Regions from separate parts of the Massilia sp. PWRC2 genome, predicted to be linked through region 3. Evidence: predicted binding sites of a transcription regulator. Region 3 holds the regulator's gene; each other region holds the start of a gene.
What was found. Region 3 encodes HrcA, which represses chaperone genes, less so after heat shock. Its sites were predicted from a motif close to TTAGCACTCNNNNNNNNNGAGTGCTAA; they were not measured.
Positions count from the first base shown of each region.

Region 1: the regulator HrcA is predicted to act here: its motif matches at 3,016-3,042, upstream of rpoH (RNA polymerase sigma factor RpoH).
Region 2: the regulator HrcA is predicted to act here: its motif matches at 4,272-4,298, upstream of groES (co-chaperone GroES).

Region 1 is NZ_JAFCUW010000003.1:169,690-176,241, forward strand. Features, by position in the region: gene ACP7BZ_RS08465 (TIGR00266 family protein) at 32-727, shown strand; gene ACP7BZ_RS08470 (TerD family protein) at 761-1,345, shown strand; gene ACP7BZ_RS08475 (hypothetical protein) at 1,487-1,903, opposite strand; gene rpoH (RNA polymerase sigma factor RpoH) at 2,028-2,927, opposite strand; gene ftsX (permease-like cell division protein FtsX) at 3,325-4,245, opposite strand; gene ACP7BZ_RS08490 (cell division ATP-binding protein FtsE) at 4,242-4,901, opposite strand; gene ftsY (signal recognition particle-docking protein FtsY) at 4,912-5,928, opposite strand; gene ACP7BZ_RS08500 (hypothetical protein) at 5,982-6,149, opposite strand; gene ACP7BZ_RS08505 (MerR family transcriptional regulator) at 6,320-6,552, opposite strand, start outside.
Region 2 is NZ_JAFCUW010000001.1:811,235-817,786, forward strand. Features, by position in the region: gene ACP7BZ_RS03650 (methyl-accepting chemotaxis protein) at 1-554, opposite strand, end outside; gene ACP7BZ_RS03655 (methyl-accepting chemotaxis protein) at 754-2,424, opposite strand; gene ACP7BZ_RS03660 (EVE domain-containing protein) at 2,553-3,047, opposite strand; RNA gene ssrS (6S RNA) at 3,376-3,555, opposite strand; gene ACP7BZ_RS03670 (cell division protein ZapA) at 3,601-3,912, opposite strand; gene ACP7BZ_RS03675 (hypothetical protein) at 3,909-4,154, opposite strand; gene groES (co-chaperone GroES) at 4,414-4,704, shown strand; gene groL (chaperonin GroEL) at 4,750-6,402, shown strand.
Region 3 is NZ_JAFCUW010000012.1:36,682-43,233, reverse strand. Features, by position in the region: gene ACP7BZ_RS20340 (hypothetical protein) at 82-696, opposite strand; gene ACP7BZ_RS20335 (hypothetical protein) at 716-1,288, opposite strand; gene ACP7BZ_RS20330 (HAD family hydrolase) at 1,464-2,180, shown strand; gene hrcA (heat-inducible transcriptional repressor HrcA) at 2,278-3,294, shown strand; gene fur (ferric iron uptake transcriptional regulator) at 3,318-3,746, opposite strand; gene ACP7BZ_RS20315 (outer membrane protein assembly factor BamE) at 3,825-4,421, shown strand; gene dapB (4-hydroxy-tetrahydrodipicolinate reductase) at 4,521-5,345, shown strand; gene ACP7BZ_RS20305 (barstar family protein) at 5,332-5,658, shown strand; gene leuS (leucine--tRNA ligase) at 5,756-6,552, shown strand, end outside.

The DNA.
Region 1 (6,552 bases), on a different contig from region 3:
ACCTGAACGCCGCACGAAAGGACGCCATCAAATGCCAGTATTTACCGTAACCGAGGATGTCGATCCCTTTCTCCATGTGGCGCTCAGCCGTGGCGACACCATTTATTGCGAGTCGGACGCCATGGTGATGATGGAAGCGACGCTCGACTTGAAGGGCAAGATGAAAGGCGGCATCGGCAGCGCGCTGATGCGCACCTTTGCCAACGGCGAATCGTTCTTTCAGCAGCACATCGAAGCGGTGCGCGGTGATGGCGATTGCCTGCTGTCGCCCACCTTGCCCGGTGCCATGCAGATAGTCGATGTGGGGCCGAACAATTACATCATCAGCGATGGCGCGTTTGTGGCCGCCAGTTCTGGCGTCGACCTGAAGGTGCGCACCCAGAGCGTGGGCAATGCCCTGTTCGCCCAAAGTGGCGGCTTTTTTGTCACTGAAACGGGCGGACGCGGCCAGGTGGTGGTGTCCGGCTTCGGCTCCATGTCGGTGCTCGATGTCGAGCCGGGCAAGGACGCCATCATCGACAACTCGCACGTGGTGTGCTGGGACAGCACGCTGCGCTACGAAATATCTATCACCACCGGCAACAGCGGTGGCTTTCTCGGCAATTTGATCAACAGCCAGACCAGCGGGGAGGGCGTGGTGTTGCGCTTTTCCGGCAAGGGCAAGGTGTATGTCTGTTCGCGCAACCGCGCGGCGTTTCGCGCCTGGGCGCAAACGGGCGGGCGCTAAGCCTTACCACCAATGAGAAACAAGGAGCAACATATGTCAGTCAGTCTGCAAAAAGGCCAGAAAATTTCCCTCGATAAAGAGGCCGGCGGCGCGCTCACGCGCATCATCATGGGCCTCGGCTGGGACGCCATCAAGAAAAAAGGCTTGTTCGGCTTTGGCGCCAAGAGCGAGTCGGTCGACCTCGACGCCTCCTGCCTGCTGTTCGACGAGAACGGCAAGGCAGTCGACGCCGTCTGGTTCCGCCAGCTCAAAAGCCAGGATGGCAGCATCGTCCACACGGGCGACAACCGCACCGGTGCCGGTGACGGCGACGACGAGCAAATCATCGTCGACCTGGCGCGCGTGCCGCCGCAGGTGAAGTCGCTGGTCTTTACGGTAAATAGTTTTACGGGCCAGAATTTTTCGCAGGTGGAAAACGCTTACTGTCGCATCGTCAACGCCGCCGACCAGAAGGAAGTGGCGCGTTACGACCTGTCGGTGCAGGGCGCGCACACGGCGCAAATCATGGCCAAACTGTACCGCCACAACAATGAGTGGAAGATGCACGCGATCGGCGAAAACGGCAGCGGCCGCACCTTCGATGATTTGATGCCGAAAATTACGCCGCATTTGAATTAAGGCGTCGTCTTTTACGGTGCCATCCGTTTCTCTGGCAGTGCCCTTGGCAGGCGCCGTGTATGCGGTGCCTGCTTTTTTTGTCAGGAAAATCGGGACCGGCACCGTGCGGCGCCAGTCCCCATTCTCCCAACCCGAACGTCGTTACTGGCCCGCCACCTTCTGCACTTCGAGCACCACCGCGCGCTGCTCGACCGGCAGCGTGCTGACGCCTTCGAATGAAATGCCAAAACGCACCCCCCGCACCCCGGACACCTGCGTCGCCTCGACTTGCTGGCCGGCGTAATCGAGGGCAAACGCTTGCGTGCCGCTGGGGCTGGTCAGCACAAAATGGTAGCTGACCTTGCCAGCCCAAATGCACTGTGCGTTGGTCGGGCAGCGGCTGTCAGTAAAAGCATCATAGCGCACGCTGGCGCCGCCGCCGATGGCGACCGACTCGGTCGGTTGCAGCGGATAACTGCCGTCAGCCAGCGGCCGCGCGGGCGGCGTGCCGGCGCAACCGGCCAGGGTATAGAGCAGGAAAGCGCCGCACAGTTTGGTCCACATAATAAGTTGTCGCATCGATGCGCCCCGGCTGATGAAGGCCGATGGTAGCACGGCGCGCCGCGTCCTTGAAGCGCGTCACTGGCCTTCTGTGAACGCAAAAAAAGGCGCCCGCAGGCGCCTTGGTCGAGGTGCAGTCGCCTTATATAAACGACGACAGCGCACCCTTCATTTTTTTCAGCGCCGCCGACTCGATCTGGCGAATGCGCTCGGCCGAAACGCCGAATTCTTCCGCCAGCGCGTGCAAGGTTGCACCCGAACCGTCGTCGTTGGCCAGCCAGCGTGCTTCGACAATCCGGCGCGAGCGCGGATCGAGCTTACCGAGCGCCGTTTCCAGGCCTTCCGACTGCAGGCGCGTCACTTGCGCCGCTTCGATCACCTTGGTCGGCTCCGACAGATCGGACGACAGGTAGGCGATCGGCGAAAACTTGTCATCCTCGTCGTCGGTGGGCGCTTCGAGGGCGATGTCGCGGCCCGACAGCCGGGTTTCCATCTCGATCACTTCTTCGCGCTTGACGTCGAGCAGCTTGGCCAGCGCATCGATTTGCGTCGGCGACATGGCATCGAGCCCCACCTTGTTGCTACGCAAATTGAAAAACAGTTTGCGCTGGGCCTTGGTGGTGGCCACCTTGACCAGACGCCAGTTTTTCAAGATGTACTCGTGCATCTCGGCCTTGATCCAGTGCATCGCATACGACACCAGACGCACGCCCTGATTCGGGTCGAAACGCTTGACTGCCTTCATCAGGCCGATATTGCCTTCCTGGATCAGGTCGGCGTGCGGCAGGCCATAGCCCAGGTAGCCACGGGCGATCGACACCACCAGGCGCAGGTGCGACAACACCAGTTCCTGGGCGGCGCCCAAGTCGTTGTGCTCTTGCAGACGCTTGGCCAGCGAGATTTCTTCTTCGTGGGTCAACATCGGCAGACGATTGACTGCCGAAATATAGGCATCAATATTGCCAAGATTGCCAGTGAAGCCCAATCCCAGCGCCCGATTTCCTGTTGGAATCAGTGCAGCCTGTGCGGACATCGTCGTCATGTAATCCTCGTGTGTGTGGTGCGGCGTACTGCGAAGTTTCTGGGTGCCGGCGGTGGAATGGTCAATGCCCCGCCAGTGAAATCATAGTTTAGCACTCTCTTGGTAGGAGTGCCAATTGACCCGTACTATGGCTTTGATAGGAAATAAATTTCTGAATTGCATCAAAATGGGGGCGACCAATTCACTCTAGTGGCCGCGTGCAGCAAGGTCTTTGATGTAGCGCATGCGTGACTGGATCGCTTCAGAGGCCGCGCAATGAGGACAGCATAGATTGTCCCTTTAAATTGCACTGTGTGGCTGCGCACACAGGGGCGCCAGGGGAAGTCTTCTTACCCTGGCGCTTGGCAGTATTCTGACAGCGGCGAATTAAACGACGCTTAACGGGGCCGGATAAATGTCAATGCAGGCGTGCCAGGTGACGCTGCACCGACAGGATGGCGCCCACCAGGCCGAGCCCGGCGCTAACGGCCAGGCAGGCGGCTGCGCCCAGCGGTGGCAGGGCCAGCAGCTGGAATTGGCTGGCGTACAGGCGTGCAAATTCGGCAATGGCGACATTCAGCGGGCGCAGCGCCAGCGCCACCGCCCCCAGCGCCACCGCGCCAGAAGCCAGGCCCAGCAAGGCGCCCGTGTAATAAAACGGCCGGTGAATAAACACGTCAGTGGCACCGATCAGCTTGGAGACGGCGATTTCATCGCGCTGGGTCAGCACTTGCAGGCGGATGGTGTTGAACACCACGGCGATCACCACCATCCCCAGCGTTATCGCCAGCAACAGCAGCACCAGCCGCAGGATGCCCAGCAGGGCGGCCAGACGCTTGACCCAGGCCGAATCGATTTGCACCGTATCGACCCCGGGCAGGGCGCGCAACTGTTCGGCGAGTGCATCGACACGGCTGGCATCGGCGGCATTGTTGACGCCGTTGAGCTTGATGACGAAGCCATCCGGCAGGGGATTTTCCCCCAGTGTGCCGATCACATCGGTCAAGCCACTTTTTTCCTTCAGCGTGGCCAGCGCCTGTTCGCGCGCGACAAAGGTGATGTTTGCCTTGAACGGTTTGAGGACCTCGCGCAAGCGCGGCGTGAGCGCCTCGGCGTCGGCGCGCGCGGCGTGCGGCGTCATGAACACGCTCATTTCCGGGTCGACCGACAATTGCTCGGACACCGGGCGTACATTTTCGAGCAGGGTCAAGCCGGTAAATGGCAGCGCCAGCGCGATCGCTACCACCATCACGTTGAACAGAAAACTGCCGGGCGCCTTGCGCACATTGCCGAGCGCGGCGCCAAAGGCGAAGCGGTGTTGCCGCAGCCAGCGGTTCATGGCTGCTCCTTGACCAGTTCGCCCTGATTGAGGCGGATCACGCGGGCGGCGCCATCGAGCACCAGGTCGTCGTGGGTGGAAATGAGGCAGGTGACGCCGGCGCGGTGGAAGGCGCGCAGGGCATCGAGCACCTTGTCGGCGCTGGCGCGGTCGAGGTTGGCGGTCGGTTCATCGGCCAGGATGATTTGCGGCCGGTTGACGATGGCGCGGGCGATCGATACGCGCTGCTGCTCGCCGCCCGACAGTTCGAGCGGCAGGGCGCGCGCGCGCGCGAGCAGACCCACCTTGTCGAGGGCAGCGCGGGCGCGCTGCTCGGCCTCGCTTTTCGAGGCGCCCGTGACCAGCAGCGGCATCATGGTGTTGGCCAGGATGTTGCGGTCATTGAGTAATTTTTGCTGTTGAAAGATCAGGCCCAGGTTGCGCCGCAGGAAAGGCACGCCTTCGCGGCGCAGCCGGCCGATATCCTGGCCGTTGACCAGCACGGCGCCGCTGGTGGGGCGCTCGATGGCGGCGATCATTTTCAGCAGGGTCGACTTGCCGGCGCCGGACGGCCCCGCCAGGTAGACCAGCTCGCCCCTGGCGATCTCGAGGCTCACTTCGCGCAGGGCGGTGGCATGGGCGGAATACTGCTTGCTGACGGACTGGAATGAAATCATGGTCTCGTGCTCAGCCGAGCAAGGCTTCGACGAATTCGTCGGCCTTAAACGGTTGCAAGTCCTCGATCTTTTCGCCGATACCAATAAAATACACGGGGATCGGGCGGGTGCGCGCGATCGCTGCCAGCACGCCGCCCTTGGCGGTGCCATCGAGCTTGGTGATGACCAGGCCGGTCAACTGCAGCGCCTCATCAAACGCTTTCACTTGCGCCAGGGCGTTTTGTCCCGTATTGCCGTCGATGACCAGCAGCAGTTCGTGGGGAGCGCCATCCATGCCCTTGGCAATGACCCGCTTGATTTTTTTCAGCTCTTCCATCAGGTGCAGCTGGGTCGGCAGGCGGCCTGCGGTGTCGACCATGACGACATCCATTTTTTTCGCTTTGCCGGACTGCACGGCGTCATAAGCGACGGCGGCCGGGTCGCCCGATTCTTGCGCGATGACGGTGACGTTATTGCGCTGGCCCCACACCATCAACTGTTCGCGGGCGGCGGCGCGGAAGGTGTCGCCGGCCGCCAGCAGCACCGATTGCTGGTACTTTTGCATATGCTTGGCGAGTTTGCCAATGGTGGTGGTTTTGCCGGCACCATTGACGCCGGCAATCATCATTACCAAAGGCTGGTGGCGGCCCAGTTCGAGCGGCTTTTCCAGCGGCCGCAGCAGATCGATCATCAGCACCTTCAGCGCAGCCTTGACGGCGGCAGCATCGAGCAGGCGCTCATCCTTGACCTTGCGGCGCAAGCCATCGAGCAGGAACAGGGTGGCGTCCATGCCGGCGTCCGACATCAACAGGGCCGCTTCGAGCTCTTCATATAAATCTTCATCGATCTTGGCGCCGACAAACAGCAGCGACAGGTTCGACGAGGTTTTCGACAGTCCCGCTTTTAAACGTGCCATCCACGACAGCTTGCGCTGCGCTTCCATGCCGGGGCGCTCGGCTGTTTCGCTGATCCACTCGGTCGCTTCAGCGGGGGCGGCGATGGCGGCGGGAACCGGTGCAAGCGCGGTAAGCGTGGCAGCCGGGGGCATCGTGGCAGCCGTGGCTGCCGGGGCCGCCGCGATGACTGCGGCGGGCGGCGGCGTCAGTGGTGGCACAAACGTGCTGGTGGTGCCATAGCGGCGCGCAGGCGCTGCCGGCGTGCTGCTGGGGTCAGCGGGCGCTGGCGCAGGGGCCGGCGGAGCAGGCGCGAGAGCTGCAGGAGCGACTGGCGCAGGCGCTGGCGCGACTGGCGCAGGCGCGGCTTCGACAACAGGCGGCTTTTTCTTGAAAAAACTGAACATGGATCTCTGAGGGGGCGGGCGCTGCATGCACATGCCGGGCGGCGCCGGGCACGACGAATCGATTGGCGGGTATTTTACCAGAGCGATGTGCGCGCGGCGCCGCCGCGGCGCCCTTGTGTGCCGTGGCGCCGTGCTGTCGTCAGGCGGCCTGCGCGGCAGCGAACGCGCCCGCCGCATGCCGGCTGCGCCAGCGCTGCACGGCGGTGCCCACGCTGGTCAAGTCGAGCACGGTGCCAGGCGGCAGGTGACGGCGTGCCATGGAGACGCCGGCGCCGCCAGCCCACACCTCGACCCCCTCGCCCAGCCGCGCGCGCAAGTCGTTGATGTTGTCGACCGCCGCCCGTGGCGAAGTCACCCCCGAAAACGACAGGG
Region 2 (6,552 bases), on a different contig from region 3:
GCCGACGCGCTGGCGGCGCTGCCTGCTGCATTCATCAGGCCGGCCTGGAAGGCCACCATCTTGTCGAGCGCATCGAAGTATTTCAGGCTAAGCGGGCGCAACTTGTCGCTCAGATGGACGATGGCATCGTCCCTGCGCTGCGCCCCGGTCAGATCGAGGAACACTTTTTGTTCCGCGAGAAACCGCGTGCGCTGGGCCTGGATGTCGTCGTAAAGGGCGCGCCCCTGCGGCGAGGTGATCGTTTTGTCGAGCTTGTTAAGGGCCTGTTCGATATCGCGCGCGCTCTGCTCAATATTGGCATTTTCGGATTTGAGCACCTCAGGGTCGCTCAGCAACAATAAATTGCGCATATTGCGCGCCGTTTCATTGAGCTCATCCTTGACCGTGTGAATCAGTTCGGTCTGCGGAAAGCGTACATCGCTGGCCAGCCGGACTTCGGTCTTCAGGGCATCGACGCGCAGGCAAGCGAGCGTACCCATCAGCAGCAGCAGGGCGATCACCACGGCAAAACCGAGGGCAAGGCGCTGCCCGATCAAGAGACTTCTGGTAAACATGGGGCTCCTAGTTAGCGCATCGGCCAGTTCCTTCCGCAACAGCGAAAAGCGGGCAAGATCGCGGTACTAAGCCCCATGTTTTTCTTGGGCAATAGCCAGATCGGCGTACTGTTGCACTGCGCCAGATGGACACAGAAAAAAACTCTTGGTTAGCAAGCGCACAGCAAGGAGGCAGCAAGCCGCACCTGTCAGCGCAGTCTTAAAACGCTTCCCAGTCATCGGTGACGGCGGCCAGGCGTGGCGTGGCCGGGTTGGCGCGCGGCGCCGCCTTGTGCACGGGCGCCGGCGCGCTCGCTGCCATCCGCCGCAGCGGCGCCTGCTGGCCACCGGCCAGTTTAAACACGCTGACGGCGACCGACAGATGCCTCGACTGCTCCTGCAGCGAGGCGGCAGCGGCAGCGGCTTCTTCGACCAGGGCGGCATTTTGCTGGGTCACCACGTCCATGTCGGTAATGGCCAGGTTGATCTGGGCGATGCCTGCTTCCTGTTCATGGTTGGCCGAACTGATCTCGGCCATGATGTCGGTGACCCGCTGCACGCGGGCGACCAGGTCGCTCATGGTGCTGCCGGCCTCCTGCACCAGGCCCTGGCCGATGTCGACCTGTGCCACCGAAGCGTCGATCAAGCCCTTGATTTCCTTGGCGGCGGTGGCCGAACGCTGGGCCAGGTTGCGTACTTCCGATGCCACCACGGCAAAGCCGCGGCCCTGCTCGCCGGCGCGTGCCGCTTCCACCGCGGCATTCAGGGCGAGGATATTGGTCTGGAAAGCGATGCCGTCGATGACGGCAATGATGTCGACAATCTTGCGCGAGGCTTCATTGATCGAACCCATGGTGCCGACCACCTGCGCCACCACGTTGCCGCCTTTGACGGCGGTGTGCGAGGCGCTGATGGCCAGCTGGTTGGCCTGGCGCGCGTTGTCGGCATTTTGCTTGACGGTGGCGGCCATTTCTTCCATCGATGAGGCGGTCTCCTCCAGGGAAGCGGCCTGCTGCTCGGTGCGCGCCGACAGGTCGAGGTTGCCGGCGGCAATTTGCGACGACGCCGTGGCGATGGTGTCGGTACCCGTGCGCACCTCGCCGACGATGGTGTGCAGGTTGCTGTTCATGTCGGACAGCGCTTGCAGCAGCTGCCCGGTTTCATCGTTACGCTGTACCACGACGGTGTTCGACAGGTCGCCGTCGGCCACCCGGCGCGCCACCACCACCGCTTCGGCAATGGGTCGCACGATGCTGCGCGTGGCCAGCCAGGCCACCAGCACGCTGACCAGCGCCGCCACCGCCGGCAGCACCAGCAAGGTGATCTTGCCAGTCTGGGCCGCGCTGGCAGAGGCGATGCCCGCCGTACGCATCAACTTGACCTGGTAGTCCAGCAATTTGTCGAGGCGGTCGAAGTAGACCAGGTTGACGGGACGGACTCTTTCGACAAGCAGCTTGAGTCCCTCTTCCTTGTTCTGCGCTTTCATCAGCTCGACAAAGCTAGTGCGCTCTTTGGCGAACAGCGCCCGCTGATCGGTGACGTCCTTGTAGAGCGCGCGCCCCTGCGGCGTGGTGATCGCCTTGTCGAGCTTGTCGAGCGCGGCCGACACCACGCGCGAACTCTCTTCCATGTTGGCGTATTCGCCCTTGATGATTTCGGGGTCGCTCAGCAACAGCAAATTGCGCATATTGCGCGCCGTTTCATTGAGTTCATCCTTGATCTGATGGACCAGTTCGGTCTTCGGAAAGCGGTCTTCGTTCATCAACTGTATATCGTCATTCAATTCACCCACCAGGCGGTAGGCCAGTCCCCCCATCAGCAAGGACAGCGCGATCACGACGGCAAAGCTAAGGCCAAGGCGCTGGCCTATCTTGAGATTTTTTGACAACATGAGGATTCCAGGCAGGATGAACGAGTGATCACGGAGTGCCGAAGCGCCATGCGCCGGCACAAAAAGCCGCAGATTCTCGATAGTAGGCGGGAAGTTTTCTTGGAGCAATAGTTAAATCGATGTATTGATTAAACTGTGGTAAGCACACCATCAACGGCACCCTCGCCCCCCACGGCGGCAACGATGGCGTGCCATTCCAAAGCAGTGACCGGCGAAATCGACAGGCGACTGCCTTTTTGCAACAGCACCATGTCGTCGAGCGAGGCCATGGTGCGCAATGCGCTTAAAGACACAAAATTACCCTTGTGCAACGCCTTGACATCGACCGATACCCAGCGCGGTGCGGCCGGCGTGGCTTTCGCATCATGGTAGGGGCTGGCAAGGTCAAACTGGGAGGCGTCGGGGTAAGCGCCACTGGCGACGGCAGCAATGCCGGCAACGCCCGGTACGGCGCAACTCGAGTGATAAAACAGCACGCCATCGCCGACGCACATCTGATCGCGCATGAAATTGCGCGCCTGATAATTGCGCACCCCAAACCACGCCACGGTGCAATCGGGCGCCTTCAGCAGATCATCGAAACTGATTTCATCGGGTTCGGATTTGATCAACCAATAGGCCATACGGGAAATCGAAGTAAAAAAAGGAAGGAAAAAGAAGAACCGAAGGGAAAAGAAATTAACAGCGCAGCGGAAAACGAGACGAAGCGGAAAGCGAAGACGAAGCAGAAAATAAACAACGAAGCGAATAAAAACCGCAGTCAACGCGAGACAGCAGCAATTGTGCTTCGCCGACGCGACCTCCGATCCGAATCGGTTTGACGTCCTCCGTAAAAATCATCTGGCTCCGCCAGTGATTTTTACCTGCCCCGCCGTGCGCCTGTAAGCCGCTGTTCCCTTCGCTGCTCACTGCATCCCAAATAAAAGTAGGTTTTCACTTTTGTTTGATTGTATGTACCCCGCCTGTGCCGTCCTTGCCGGCATCCCGAACCAAACGGTTCAAGGTGGCCGCAGTTAGTTCAATTTCGGGTTCGTCGGACTAGCGACGCTCACTCCCATCGAACATATCCCGCAACCGGTGCACATAAATGGTTCAAGGAATATATGGCAATCGCGAACACCGCAGGGTGGGACGAAGTTTACTCCGATGCCCCGACAAGTCAATTGAATTTGGCCGTCAGAACAGATTTTCCTGTGGCGTGAGGGCACTATCGAGCACCGTGTTCATGGCATCGATTTTCTGCTTGACTTCCATCAGTGACAGCCCCGAAAACGGCCCTTCGCCCGACTTGGTCGACAACAATTCGGCGGCCACCGACAGCGCCGCCATCACGGCGATGCGGTCGTTGCCCTTGACTTTGCCGGAATCGCGCAGGGCCGTCATCTTGCCATCGAGATAATTCACGGCTTCCTTCAGCGCGCGCTCCTCGCCTTCGCGGCAAGCGAGGCGATACGGATGGCCCATGATGCTGACATCGAGCTGGATCATGGTGCCACCTCGGCGCTGGCATCGGCGTTGACATGGCTGGGCGCAGCAGCGGCAGCGGGCATTTGCGCCAGCAGGGCGCCAATGCGCTGGCGCGCTTCGGCCAGCCGCTGGCGGTGATTGGCATTTTCGGCAAGCAGCTCGACGTTGGTCTGGCGTAAGGCGGCGTTTTCACGCCGCAACGCCGCCGTCAGTTCGGCAAGCTGGTCGATCTTGAGGGACAGGTCTTGGAATTCAGAAATCATTCGTCACTATAGAACCCGGGATGAACCGCAGTCAATCGAATCAGTCGCCGTCAAGCGGCCCGGCGAAAAAATTAGCTAAAAGACGGACCTTGAAATAGCAGGATATCGTCCCTATAATTAGCACTCGTTAGGTGAGAGTGCTAACAGTACCTGAGGAAATGCCAGCCGCGCCGCTACGGAGCGGTCATTCGAACTACCCGTCAGGCGCCGGCATGATCCGGGAACGCCAGTCAACCCATTGAATTTTAAGGAGTCTTACATGAACCTTCGCCCTTTGCACGATCGCGTCATCGTCAAGCGTCTCGACCAGGAAACCAAAACCGCCTCCGGCCTGATCATTCCGGATGCAGCTGCTGAAAAACCGGATCAAGGCGAAGTGCTCGCCATCGGCAACGGCAAAGTCCAGGACGACGGTAAAGTGCGCGCCCTCGAAGTGAAGGTCGGCGACCGCGTTCTGTTCGGCAAATACTCGGGCCAGGCTGTCAAGGTCGATGGCGAAGAGCTGCTGGTCATGCGCGAAGAAGACATCATGGCCGTGCTGGTCAAGTAATTCCGACCGTCCGCCCCCCTATTATTCCTTATCGGAGAATCACACATGGCATCTAAAGACGTAGTATTTGGCGACAGCGCCCGTTCGAAAATGGTTGAAGGCGTCAACATTCTGGCCAACGCCGTAAAAGTCACGCTGGGCCCAAAAGGCCGTAACGTCGTCATCGAGCGCTCGTTCGGCGCGCCAACCATCACCAAGGATGGTGTATCGGTTGCGAAAGAAATCGAACTCAAAGACAAGCTCATGAACATGGGCGCGCAGATGGTCAAGGAAGTTGCTTCGCGCACCAGCGACAACGCCGGCGACGGCACCACCACCGCCACCGTGCTGGCCCAGGCCATCGTCCGTGAAGGCATGAAGTTCGTTGCCGCCGGCATGAACCCGATGGACCTCAAGCGCGGCATCGACAAGGCAGTTGCTGCCACCGTCGAGCAGCTGGCGATCATCTCCAAGCCCTGCACCACCACCAAGGAAATCGCCCAGGTCGGCTCGATTTCGGCCAACTCGGACGCTTCGATTGGCGAGCGCATCGCTGAAGCGATGGAAAAAGTCGGCAAGGAAGGCGTCATCACCGTTGAAGACGGCAAGTCCCTGAATGACGAACTCGACATCGTCGAAGGCATGCAGTTCGACCGCGGCTACCTGTCGCCGTACTTCATCAACAATCCAGAAAAACAGGTCTCCATCCAGGACAACCCGTTTGTTCTGCTGTGCGACAAGAAAATCTCGAACATCCGCGATCTGCTGCCGATCCTGGAACAGGTCGCCAAAGCTGGCCGTCCTCTGCTGATCATCGCCGAAGACATCGAAGGCGAAGCGCTGGCCACCCTGGTGGTCAACAACATCCGCGGCATCCTGAAAACCTGCGCCGTCAAGGCACCAGGCTTTGGCGACCGTCGTAAAGCCATGCTGGAAGACATCGCTGTCTTGACCGGCGGCCAGGTGATCGCCGAAGAAGTCGGCCTGACGCTGGAAAAAGTCACGCTGGCTGAACTGGGCCAGGCCAAACGTATCGAAGTGAGCAAGGAAAACACCATCATCATCGACGGTGCCGGCCAGGCTGAAGCGATCGAAGCGCGCGTCAAGCAAGTGCGCGTGCAAATCGAAGAAGCGACCTCGGACTACGACCGTGAAAAACTGCAAGAGCGCGTGGCCAAGCTGGCCGGCGGTGTTGCCGTGATCAAGGTTGGTGCTGCCACCGAAGTCGAAATGAAAGAAAAGAAAGCCCGCGTCGAAGATGCACTGCACGCCACCCGCGCTGCCGTTGAAGAAGGCATCGTGCCAGGCGGCGGCGTTGCCCTGCTGCGCGCCCGCGCCAACATCAACGTCAAGGGCGACAACCCTGACCAGGAAGCCGGCATCAAGATCGTCCTGCGCGCCATGGAAGAGCCACTGCGCATGATCGTGCAAAACGCTGGCGAAGAGCCATCGGTGGTCGTTGCTGCAGTGCTGGCCGGCACCGGCAACTACGGCTACAACGCCGCCAACGGCACCTACGGCGACATGGTCGAAATGGGCGTGCTCGATCCTGCCAAAGTGACCCGTTCGGCGCTGCAAAACGCTGCTTCGATCGCTGGCCTGATGCTCACCACCGATGCCATGGTCTGCGAACTGGCTGACGACAAGTCGGCTGGCGGCGGCATGGGCGGCGGTATGGGCGGTATGGGCGGCATGGGCGGTATGGACGGCATGATGTAATTGCCAGCCCGGGCGCCCCGGCGCCTTCGCTAAAAAAATGGCTGCCTGCGGGTGGCCATTTTTTCGTCTGAATGGTTTATCCGGTTTAGTAACCAACAATGTTACAACGCCGCCCTGCAAAAACGCCGGACACACCCTGGCCAGCGCGCA
Region 3 (6,552 bases):
GGACTAGTATGCTGCGCTACAGCATATAAATCTAATTGTCTTTTCGAATATCAGTTAATCATATAGCGTATAACTGCGCCATCACACGCAGTTGACATTGATATTCGCCACTGCCGCGTCACCCATCACCCCGGTCGGATTGCTGACGGTGCAGACTTTGCCATCGGGCTGCGTCAAGACGGTCACACCGTAGCTGGTGTTGTAGCTGACCAGGGTAGTGAAACTGTACGTGACGGGATCGGTCACCACCGTCGCCGGCACGATGCTGATGGTGCCGCCGGCGGTGCCGTTGGTGAGCACCAGGGTGCCGGCGCTCAAGCCGGTGACGGTGCCGCCGATGGCGTACGTATTGACGCTGCAGCCGATCGCGATGTTGATGGCGGCGGTGCGGCCGGCGGTGTCGCTCGACGTGTCGTAGCCAGTTGTCGGGCTGATCGTGCTGCAGGTCTGGTGCGCCGGCTGGGTGGTGATGACGATCTTGAACACATCACCGTACGAAAGCGAGTTGGGAAAGCTGAAGGCGGTGGCGTTGGCCGCCACTTTCAGGTTCATGCCATTGGTGCTCAGTAACAGGCCGTCGTATTGCAGGCCGGTGACAGTGCCATTGATGGGAAAGCTGGCTTTGCCGCCGCACGAGGCCAGGCCCAGTGCCATGACGAGCACGGCGGCCGGACGCAAACAGGTAAATAAAGTCATTGAATTCTCCGTGAGGCGGTCAGATGCAGGTGACCTGGACATTGTTGACGGCGGCGGCGGCCATGGTGCCGGTGCCGTTGCTCACCGAGCAGGTCTGGTTGGTGGGCTGGGTCAGTACCGTCACGCCGTAGGGCGCGGCGAAGGCCACCTTGGACAGCGCAAAGCTGCTGGCGCCGGCCGGCACGGCGATACGGTCGGGACCGTTAATCAGAATCAGGCCGCTGCCGGTCAGACCGCTGACGCTGCCGCCCAGGGCGAACGAATCGGTGACGCAGGAAATGACGACGGTGGTGATGTTATAGGTGCCGGTCGTGCCTTTGTTGCTCGTTGGCGTACAGACACTGCTGGGTGGCGAGCTTTTCACCGTCACGTTAAAGCCGGTGTCGAAGGCGATCAGGTCGGGAAAAATGAACGAGGTGCTGTTGGCGGCCACCACCAGATCGGCGCCGCCATTGTTTTGTAATACCAGGCCGTCACGGGTCAGGCCGTAGACGCCGCCGCCCAGGCTCAGGCTACCGCCGCTGCCGCCGCACGAGGCCAGGGTCAGGGCGCACGCGAGCGCAGCGCCCGAACGCAGGAACAGACTTTTCATGTTTTCTCCAAAATCGACTGGGGCAGTACCGCCAGGGTGCGGGCACCGCAAATAGACAAATTGGTCGTCATTTTAGTGCATTTGCTATGCTGTGACGTGATTGTCCGTGTATCGCGGTGTAACTGCCGCGCGCGCCCGGCCCAGCGTCCCGTTTTCATTTACTGCAAAGAGTGCCATGACAGCAATGCCCCCTCCAGCCTGGCCGCGCGCGGTCTTGTTCGACCTCGACGACACCCTGTGGCCGATCGGCCCCGTCATCGAGCAGGCCGAGCGATTGCTGTGGCGCTACCTCGAGCAGCACGCCCCGGCCGTCGCCGCCAGCTGCTCGATCGACAGCCTGCGCCAGGCGCGCATGGCCAAACTGGCGCGCGAGCCCCATTTTCACCTCGATCTGGCAGCCCTGCGCCGCGCCGGCCTGCTCGATGCCTTCGCCGCCTGTGACGCCGATGCCGCCCACATCGATGGCGCCATGGCAGTGTTTGGCGCCGCCCGCAACCTGGTGGCACCGTATGCGGATGTGCTGGGCGGCCTCGAACGATTGGGCCGGCGTACCCTGATCGGCTCGATTTCGAACGGCAATGCCGATTTGCGCGCGATCGGCCTCGACCACCATTTTAAGGTATCGCTGGCGGCGCACAGTTTTGGCCAGGCCAAGCCGGCGCCTGGCATCTTCCTGGCCGCCTGCGCCGAACTGGGGGTGGCGCCGGCCGACGCGGTGTATGTGGGCGACGATGTCCTGCTCGATGTGCGCGGCGCCCAGCAGGCCGGCTTGCGCGCCGTCTGGCTCAACCGCAACGGCAGCAGCGCCCATCTTGAACACGGGGTCGAACCGGACGCCATCTGCACCGATTTTGATGAATTGCTCAACTGGCTGGAACACGCCCACATCTAAGCCGTCGTCGCCCCGCCACGCCCGCTTACCCGGCGGCGGCGCGAGCGTGCATAATGAAGTCTCATTTTGCCAAGCCGACCGCGTATCCCAGACTGTCATGCAACTCGATCACCGCGCCCAAACCCTGCTCAAGGCCCTCGTCGAGCGCTACATCGCCGACGGCCAGCCGGTCGGCTCGCGCGCCCTGTCGAAAATTTCCGGGCTCGACCTGTCGCCGGCAACCATTCGCAACATCATGGCCGATCTCGAAGAAATGGGCTACGTCGCCAGTCCGCACACCTCGGCCGGCCGCATTCCCACCCCGCGCGGCTACCGGATTTTTGTCGATACCCTGCTGACGGTGCAATCAATCGATGAGCTCGACCCGCAGTCGCGCATGCGTCTGCAAGCGCCGCAGCAGCAAAAAACCATTGCCAATGCGGCGCAGATGCTGTCCTCGCTGTCGCAGTTCGCCGGCGTTGTGCTCAGTCCGCGCCGCGAATCGGTGTTCCAGCAGATCGAATTTCTGCGCCTGTCCGAAAAACGCATCTTGCTCGTCATCGTCGACCCGCGCGGCGACGTGCAAAACCGCCTGCTGCTCACCGATGTCGACTACACCCCCGCCCAGCTGGTGCAGTCGGCCAATTTTATTAACCAGAATTATGGCGGTCTGTCCTTCGACCAGGTGCGCGCGCGCGTCACCGGCGAGCTGCGCCAGTTGCGCGACGACATGAGCCGGCTGATGCAGGCGGCGGTCGAGGCGGGCAGCGAAGCGATGGCCGACCACAGCGACGACATGGTCATTTCCGGCGAGCGCAATCTGCTCAGCGTATCGGACCTGTCGTCGAACATGACGTCACTGCGCCAGATGTTCGACATGTTCGAACAAAAAACCGGCTTGATGCAGCTGCTCGATGTCTCCAGCAAGGCCACCGGCGTGCAGATTTTCATCGGCGGCGAATCGAACTTGGTGCCGATGGATGAAATGAGCGTGGTGACGGCGCCCTACGAAGTCAATGGCAGGATCGTCGGCACGCTGGGGGTGATCGGACCGACCCGCATGGCCTACGAGCGCGTCATTCCCATCGTCGACATCACCGCCAAATTACTGTCGAACGCCCTCAGCCACGGCTGACCAGCCTTGATGCCGGGTCTGCATCAGGCGCGGTAGGGGCAGGCTGGCTTGATGCAGTTGCCATAGATGGCCAGGGCGTGCTCGGCAATGCTAAAGCCACGCTCGCTGGCGATGGTGTTCTGGCGCGATTCGATCGCTTCATCGAAGAACTCTTCGACGCGGCCGCAGTCTAAACAGACGAGGTGGTCGTGGTGCGAGCCCGCATTGAGCTCGAAAATCGCCTTGCCCGTTTCAAAGTGGTTGCGGTTGAGCAGGCCCGCCTGTTCGAACTGGGTCAACACCCGGTACACGGTGGCCAGGCCAACGTCGAGGTTCTCCGTCAACAGCTGTTTGTAGACGTCTTCGGCAGTCAGGTGGCGTACTTCGCTGTTCTGGAAAATCTCCAGAATTTTCAGGCGCGGCAGGGTCGCTTTCAGGCCGCTGGCCTTCAGGTCGGTAGGGTTGTTACTCATGTTTGTTGCTCGAAGTTGGGCGTAGTGCTTTATGATATAGCGTTTTGGAGCTAGCGCTCAAACGTTTTGAGGTTCCCTATGCGCGTCACAATTGCCCGTTTGCCCCGATTTACTGCCCTGCGCCATGTATTGCTGGTCGCTTGCGGGGTACTGACCCTGGCCGGCTGCTCGAGCTGGCGCCAGACCCAGCCTGCGGCTGCTGTCTCGACGGCGCCGGCCGCCATCGAGTCGGACGCCAACCGCGCGGCCGCCGTCGCCAATGCGGGCGCGCAGACGTCGAGCGTCACCAAGCTGCAAAAATTCTTTTGGGTGTTTTCGCCGTACCGGCCGGACATTCAGCAGGGCAATTTCGTATCGCAAGAAATGCTGGCCCAGCTCAAGGTGGGCCAGACCCGCGACCAAGTCAAGTTCATTCTCGGCACCCCCCTGCTGACCGACGCTTTCCACGCCGAGCGCTGGGATTACCCGTTTTATCTGGCGCGCGGCAACGGCGAGCTGACCAAAGCGCGTGTCACCGTCTATTTTAAGGATGACAAGGTCGAGCGTTTCGACGGCGGCAACCTGCCCACCGAAAGAGAATACATCGCCCGCATCGCCGGTCCCGCCAAGGTGGCGGCCAAGGCGGCGCCTAAAAAAGAAGAGGCTGGCTCCGCCACCATTCAGGTCACCAAATAGGTGTCCACCAAGTAAGCGTCCACCAAGTAAGCGTCCACCAAGCAAGCATCCACCAAGCCAGCGTCCACCAAGCAAGCATCCACCAAGTACAAAGCCAGCATGAACCGACTTTCCATTGCCGTCGCCGGCGCCAGCGGGCGCATGGGCAAAATGCTGATCGAAGCGATCGACCAGGCCGCCGACACTGTGCTCAGCGGCGCGCTCGATGTTGCCGGTGCCGCTGGCCTCGGTCAGGACGCCGCCGCCTTCCTCGGCCGCCCGGCGGGCGTTGCCATCGGCGCCGACCTGGCTGCCGCCTTGACCGGCGCCCGCGTACTGATCGATTTCACCCGTCCCGAAGGCACGCTGGCCCACCTCGCCTATTGCGCCGAGCACGGCATTGCCATGGTGATCGGCACCACCGGCTTCGATGACGCGGGCAAGGCGGCCATTGCCGCTGCTGCTCAAAAAACCGCCATCGTGTTTGCCCCCAACATGAGCGTGGGCGTCAACGTCACCCTCAAACTGCTGGAAATGGCGGCCAACAGTTTTAGTGAAGGCTACGACATCGAAATCGTCGAAGCGCACCACCGCCACAAGGTCGACGCGCCGTCCGGCACCGCCCTCAAGATGGGCGAGGTGATTGCCGACGCGCTCGGGCGCGATCTGGCCACCTGCGCCGTCTACGGCCGCGAAGGCGTCACCGGCGCGCGTGACCCGTCCACCATCGGCTTTGCCACCATCCGCGGTGGCGATATCGTGGGCGACCACACGGTGCTGTTCGCGGGCGATGGCGAGCGCATCGAAATCAGCCACAAATCGTCGAGCCGCGTCACCTATGCCCACGGCGCCCTGCGCGCGGCGCGCTTCCTGGCCGACAAGCAAAGCGGTCTGTTCGACATGCAAGACGTACTCAATCTAAAGGATGGCCATGGCCTCCGCTGAACTGAACGGCGCCGCCATCGACAGCGTGGCCGCCTTCCACGCCGCCTCGCAGGCCGCGTTCGGCTTTCCCGATAACTACAGCCACAGCTTCGATGGCTGGATCGATTGCCTCAGCTATCTGCGCGATGCCGATGGCATGAGCAAATTCCGCCTGTTTCCCAAGGAAATGCTGGAGATCGTCATTCTCGACGGCGCCGGTTTCAAGGCGCGCCTGCCCGAACTGCTCGAAGAAATCACCTATTGCGTGGCCGGCATCAACGAGCGCTACGCCGATTATGGCGAACTGCCAGCACTCAAGCTGGTGCTGCGCTAGGCCGGTTGGCTCACTGGCTGGGTCAATTCCGGCCGGCAGCTGCCGCCAGCCAGTATAATGTTCGGTTCAAACCAACATTCCTGGCCCTTTGATCATCATGCAAGATAAATATAGTCCCGCCGACGTCGAACTAGCCGCCCAATCGCACTGGAAGGCGATCGACGCCTACCGGGCGGTCGAACACGACCCGCGTTTCCCCAAGGGCAAGTACTACGCTTGCTCGATGCTGCCTTATCCATCCGGCAAGCTGCACATGGGGCACGTGCGCAACTATACGATCAACGACGTGATGTACCGCTACCTGCGCATGAATGGCTACAACGTCCTCATGCCGATGGGCTGGGATGCCTTCGGCATGCCGGCGGAAAACGCCGCCATGCAAAACAAGGTGCCGCCGGCCCAGTGGACCTATTCGAACATCGCCCACATGCGCCAGCAGATGGAATCGATGGGCCTGGCGATCGACTGGTCGCGCGAAATGACTGCCTGCACCCCCGAGTACTACAAGTGGAACCAGTGGATGTTCCTCAAGATGCTGGAAAAGGGCGTCATCTACAAAAAGACCGGTACCGTCAACTGGGACCCGATCGACCAGACCGTGCTGGCCAACGAGCAGGTGGTCGACGGCCGCGGCTGGCGTTCGGGCGCGCCGATTGAAAAGCGCGAAATCCCCATGTACTACGCGCGCATCACCGACTACGCCGAAGAGCTGCTCGATTACGTCGACAACAAGCTGCCCGGCTGGCCCGAGCGCGTGCGCGTCATGCAGGCCAACTGGATCGGTAAATCGGTGGGCGTGCGCTTCGCCTTCCCGCACACCATCGCGGCCGCCGACGGCGCCCTGATCGACGACGGCAAGCTGTTCGTGTTTACCACCCGCGCCGACACCATCAT